2 regions of the Aerococcus sp. NPDC058936 genome follow, and region 1 is predicted to be linked to the other one. Evidence: riboswitches for the same ligand, from Rfam matches in the RefSeq annotation. Region 1 holds a riboswitch; the other holds the start of a gene.
What was found. Region 1 has a riboswitch for S-adenosylmethionine ahead of metK (methionine adenosyltransferase). Riboswitches for the same ligand answer to the same signal wherever they lie in the genome.

Region 1 (3,182 bases):
GTTGGGTGACCTAGTTGATTAGATAGAATCCGCTCAATTTCTTGACGGGTCTCCGTATCGTCATCCACCTTCTTGCACAGAATTTCATAATCAAACCGCACTACGAAAGCATTTGGTGACGCTGCTGCTGGGAAGGTTGCCTTTAATAAGGCTGCTTGCATACTTGGTAGACTCTCAATTAGACCTTCCCATAAATTAGCAATATCATTCAAGTCTTTCTTAGTCGCTTGATTTAACACTTGGAAGACCTTCGTCAGATTTGGCGTAAAGGCCGTCGCATTCCCTGACCGCTTAGCCGGCTTACTTGCCGCAGGTTTAGCTGGCTCTCCGCCCCCATTTTGGACCTGTGCCGTTAAATTCGCCACTTGTTCTTGCAATTCAGCTAACGCTTGGCTCACTTGCGTTGGCAAGACATGGTCACCTTCTTGGTTAGCCACCACTTGTTGGTTACCACTTTGACCAACAGCCGACTGACTACCGATTTGGCTAGCTATCTGAACCGTTGCCACCTCTAGATAGATCGTTGGTTGCAATGAAAAACGAATCTCTGCCTGCGTTTCTCGGAAAACTTTCATCATCTTATACAAGACATTCACATCAATCGTTTTGGCCAGACTATAAAATGCTTCGTCATAACGTTGGGTCAACTCTTCAATCTCAGCCGTATCCGCCTTGGTTTCCTTGGCAATCATTAAATCACGCACAAAAACCAACTGCTCTTCCACAAAGCGCGCCGCATCTTGACCACCAGCCAATAAAGCATGTAAGTGGTCTAATGCTGCCGTCACTTGCCCATTAGCTAGGGCCTCCGTATATTCAACCAATTGCTCTTCAGACAAGGCCCCCGTCACCAACCGACTCGTTTCAAGTGATAAAGTCCCATCGGAAAAGGAAATCACTTGGTCTAACAAGGATAAGGCATCTCGCATCCCACCGTTTGCTGCCCGAGCAATTATAGTAAGGGCCCCATTCTCATATTCAATACCGTCTTGGTCCAAGATAAATGCCATCCGGTCTTCAATCGCCTGACGTGAAATACGTTTAAAATCAAAACGTTGGGTTCTTGAAATAATCGTTGCAGGTATCTTATGCGGCTCAGTCGTTGCTAAAATAAAAATGACATTAGCTGGTGGTTCTTCTAAGGTTTTTAATAAAGCATTGAAAGCACCCGTTGAAAGCATGTGGACCTCATCAATGATATAGACCTTATATTGCGCTTCCGTTGGTGCATAGCGAACCTTATCACGGATATCACGAATCTCCTCAACCCCGTTGTTAGACGCCGCATCGATTTCAATCACATCCGGCAAAGTTCCGTCCGTAATTGCCCGGCAAATCTCACATTCATTACATGGTTCCCCATCCACCTGGTTTGGACAGTTGATCGCTTTCGATAGAATTTTAGCCGCACTCGTCTTACCAGTCCCTCTTGGACCCGTAAACAAGTAAGCGTGACTCGTTTTGCCAGTTCGAATGGCATTTTGCAGCGTACGCGCAACAGCCTCTTGGCCAACAATATCTCCAAATGTCTGCGGCCGCCAAACGCGGTATAATGCTTGGTAACTCATCGCTGCCTCCTTAAACTTGCTACATTTAATCATCTCGAATATTATAACACGAAATAAGACCGCACTCCACGGTAAGACAGTCGTGTGGAAAAAGTAACAATTTTAAAAGTAAGTGTGGGTTACCCATGGGAAATCCCTTTAATGATAACTATAGTAGTCGCTTTTTACCCATTATCCAGCATCTCCTGTCTCAACGTCATGAACACATCCTATATTTACGGCCATGATAGGCAAAGCGTAGACCGAAGTACTTAGATCAAAAAATCTAGGTGCTGAAAACTACGAAATTTTCGAAATTGAAGCCATTTGCCCCTTACTATTCCCCACATATCCTGTATAATGAGAAACGTTACAATAAATTCTTCCCGATAGGGTTTGCTTAGGCAAAAATTCCTTGTAACCATAAAATTTATATTTTGGGGGAAACAACATGAATAAACGACTATTTACTTCTGAATCTGTCACGGAAGGACATCCAGATAAGGTCGCTGACCAAATTTCTGATGCCATTCTTGACGCGATTCTTGCACAAGACCCACAAGCTCGAGTTGCTTGCGAAACTGCCGTCAATACAGGACTTGTCCTAGTATTTGGTGAGGTAACAACTAGCGCCTATGTGGATATTCAAAAAATCGTTCGCGACACCGTTCGTGAAATTGGTTACCGTGACGGCAAATTCGGCTTCGACGCTGACTCAATCGCCGTATTGGTTTCACTAGACGAACAATCACCAGACATCGCACAAGGTGTTGATGATGCCATTGAAACCCGGGAAAAGGGTGAAGTGGACAACAAGTTGATCGGTGCTGGAGACCAAGGGATTATGTTCGGTTACGCAACAGACGAAACAACAGAGTTAATGCCAATGCCCATTGCATTAAGTCACCGCCTATCTCGCCGACTAGCTGAAGTCCGTAAAAGTGGTGAATTAAACTACTTAGGTCCAGACGGTAAGACACAGGTAACGATGGAATATGATGACAACAACCAACCACAACGCATTGATACCATCGTCATTTCAACACAACATACTGAAGGTATTGAATTAGACCAAATCCGCCAAGACGTGATTAAACACGTTGTTGAGCCAACTATGCCAGAAAACTGGTTAGATGAAAATACACGTTACTTCATTAACCCAACAGGTAAGTTTGTATCTGGTGGTCCAGAAGCCGATTCAGGTTTAACTGGCCGTAAAATTATTGTCGACACTTATGGTGGATCTGCTCACCACGGCGGTGGGGCCTTCTCAGGTAAAGACGCTACTAAAGTTGACCGGTCTGCTTCATACGCGGCTCGCTATATTGCCAAAAACTTGGTTGCAGCTGGCTTAGCGCGTAAAGTTGAAATCCAATTAGCTTATGCTATTGGGGTTGCAGAACCTGTGTCTATTGCGATTGACACATTCGGTACAAGTGACTTAACTGAAAATGATTTAGTTGCTTTAGTTCGCGATAACTTTGACTTAACACCAAATGGTATTATCGACATGCTATCTCTTCGCCAACCAATCTTCAGCAGGACTGCTGCTTACGGCCACTTTGGTCGTGATGACCAAGACTTTACTTGGGAAAAAACAGATAAGGTCGACATCTTGAAGAAATAACACAAACA
Region 2 (3,182 bases), on a different contig from region 1:
AATAACAATCAATCAAACGATCAAACCAGTCAGGTAGATGTCCAATTACCAGGACAGATGGAATCGGATACGCAAATTCAAGCAAATTCTAATAGTCAAGTCAGTTTACCAGAGACTGGATCTACAGATAGTGAACCAGTTACTGAAGATGAGTTGGCTGAATTTGTTTCTGTTATCCTTTATGATACTGAAGAATACTGGACGCAAGCCTTTTCTAAAGCTGGCTATACATATGAGAACCCAGACCTAGTCATATTTGAGGATGCTGTGAATTCATCTTGTGGGTATAATACATCTGAAGTTGGACCTTTCTATTGCCCAACGGATGAAACCATTTATATCGACTTAGATTTTTATAATCAACTCGTTCAAAATTACGGTGGTGGTGGAGACTTCGCTATGGCCTATGTAATCGCCCATGAAGTAGGTCACCATGTCCAACAACAACTTGGTATTTCCAATCAGGTTAGACAAATTCAGTCTGAAGTAGGTGAAACTGAACAAAATCAATGGACGGTACGGATGGAATTACAAGCGGACTATCTTGCTGGTGTATGGGCACATAACGTCGTTGAGAATGATTGGATGGAAGCAGGAGACCTTGAAGAAGGATTAAACGCAGCTTATCACATTGGTGATGATGTTCTGCAAGAAAAGGCCTATGGCTATACGATGCCTGATTCCTTTACGCATGGTACTGCTGAGCAACGACAAAACTGGTTTAAGAAAGGCTTAGAAGCAGGCGACTTGTCACAATGGGATACTTACAATATAGATTACAGTAGCCTATAAAATGAGTCACAGAACTTGCTTAATGATCATAGTATACATAGTAGGGAATTTTAGTGCAGTAACACATACTGTATTTGAACAGGAGTTTATATGTAAAATTTCCATCTATTTTTAAATAAATAATGATCTTACTAGCTACTAGTATGGTTTGTGAATACCTCTTAAAGCCGGATTACAGTTTTGCTTTAGGAGGTTTTATCATGTGGAAGATAGTGAGGATATGCCCTATGTCAAATGAACGATGATAGATTTGAAAGGTCGAACTAGCGTCGGGTAAAAGTATCCTCATTTTTACTTCATGAGTGTAATAATCATCAAGTCGAATAAAATTTTGCTTATCTTAATCTAATTGTCGAATTTCATCATGGTTTGAAATATATCCATACATCTGGTATAATCGGTATACATTTAAAGAACACAACTTATTCAGAGCAAGTGGAGGGATTTGGCCCTATGAAGCTTCAGCAACCTACCTTTGGCAAGGTGCTAATTCCAACTCGAAAGAGATAGATGAGTCTAACCAAGTTATTGGCACGACGAGTCGCGTTGTGCTTTTTTTATTGAATAAAATAACTAGGAGTGTGTTGAATGTTTAATGATGAATGCGTAAGTTTTAGTGAATTTGTAGGTGGGATTGGTGCCTTAGGTTTTATGCCGTATTTTCGTTTCTACAGAAATAAGAAAGGGGATCCTAAAGAACATGATCATATTGCTGTGATCTGTCGTAATGAGCCTTGTTCAGGTGCACATATTGCTAGAGTTTGTGTGTGTTGTATAGGAAAAGTTCATGTCAATGATTATGATGGATTTAAGGAGGCAATAAGCCTTGAAACTTACGATCAATTAGTCAATTTGATTACTAATTTTTCCTATACAGATGTGGACTATAAAGCAATACGGTAGTAAAAAAGAGCCCCTACTAGTTGCCGTTAAGGCTAGCTAGTAGGGGCTCTTTAGATTTTTATGATAAAAAGCTGGTTTATTGGATGATATGAAATTATTGAAGTAATTCTTTAAAGGCGTCCACAAGCGGTGTTAACGGCTTGCCTAATACCGTTTCAAAGTCATCTGATTGTACATCTAATACACCATTTTTAATGTCGTCTTGGATCGCTAGGAAGAAGCCTGCTACTGGTTCTGGTAATTGATTATCAGTTAGATTTTTAACGAATGTTTCATCGTTAGTTTCTACAGGGGCAATTTCTTTACCTGTTGCTTCTGCTAGTGCTTTAGTTAAAGTCGCGTAGTCTACTGGTTTACCAGATAATTCTAGAATTTCAGGGAAAGTTTTTTCACCAGCTAAAACGATGGCAGCTGCTTCAGCGTATTCGCGACGTAATGCCCAACCAGCTTTACCATTTTCAGCGGTGTATAATAGTTTACCACTGTTTAAAGCTGCACCTACTAGCGGTAGTTCATTTTCCAGGTACCAGTTGTTTCTTAAAATTGTAAATGGAATGCCGGATGCTTTGATGGCTTCTTCGGTATAACGGTGGTCAGTTGCTAAGTCGGCAGAAGATTGGTCTGCATGGGCAAAGCTTGTATAGGTGATAAAGCTAACACCAGCTTCTTTGGCTGCATCAATCGCATTTTGATGTTCTTCTTGACGAGTGCCAGGTGCTGATGAAACTAGTAATAAGCGGTCAATACCTGTGAAAGCAGCTTTTAAAGATACTTTATCTAAGTAATCGCCGATGTGTACTGTATAGCCAGCTTCAGCAAGTGGCGCAGCTTTTTCTTCGCTACGTGCTAAGACGTGGATATCTGATACGGGCACTAACGTTTTTAATTTGTCTAATGTGTGGGCACCCAAGGCACCTGTTGCGCCAGTTACTAAATATTTCATGAATAAACACTCCTTTTTTCAACCTGTAATAAATAAAGTTACAGGTTAATAATAGTGAATGTGCTATAATAAGTCAAGAGAAAAGAGGTGGGATATTCAAATGAAACATTCAGTAAAATTTAGTGATGCTATTCATATTCTAGTTTATATCGAGATGCTTCAAGGCACAGACTTATCTAGTGAAGTGATTGCCAAAAGTGTGAATGCTAATCCCGTTTCTGTTAGACGCATTATGAGTAGCCTCAAAAAGGCCGGCCTTATTATCAGCCAATCAGGAAAGGCCAATCCGCAATTAAGTAGACAACCAGCATCGATATCTTTTTATGATATTTATCAAGCTATCGATGAAGACCAACAAATATTCCGGGTAGATGAGAAAACAGCACCTGCCTGTATCGTAGGCGGTAATATCCAAGGTGTATTAGCTGATAAATATGATCAATTGCAACGTAGCGTGGAATTGGAAATGCAGCAAATCAACTTAGCGGATATCATCCATTCCGTCTCTCAAAGTGCCAATCAATCTGAATTAAACGACGAAGAA

Region 2: another riboswitch for S-adenosylmethionine. It lies ahead of ACFW0C_RS01510 (hypothetical protein); the one in region 1 lies ahead of metK (methionine adenosyltransferase).

The regions. Positions count from the first base shown of each region.
Region 1 covers NZ_JBHYKZ010000003.1:78,672-81,853, forward strand. Annotated here, with positions in the region: gene dnaX (DNA polymerase III subunit gamma/tau) at 1-1,568, opposite strand, end outside; SMK box riboswitch at 1,913-2,001, shown strand; gene metK (methionine adenosyltransferase) at 1,999-3,174, shown strand.
Region 2 covers NZ_JBHYKZ010000002.1:2,812-5,993, reverse strand. Annotated here, with positions in the region: gene ACFW0C_RS01515 (neutral zinc metallopeptidase) at 1-792, shown strand, start outside; SAM riboswitch class I at 1,212-1,309, shown strand; gene ACFW0C_RS01510 (hypothetical protein) at 1,381-1,695, shown strand; gene ACFW0C_RS01505 (SDR family oxidoreductase) at 1,790-2,638, opposite strand; gene ACFW0C_RS01500 (Rrf2 family transcriptional regulator) at 2,739-3,182, shown strand, end outside.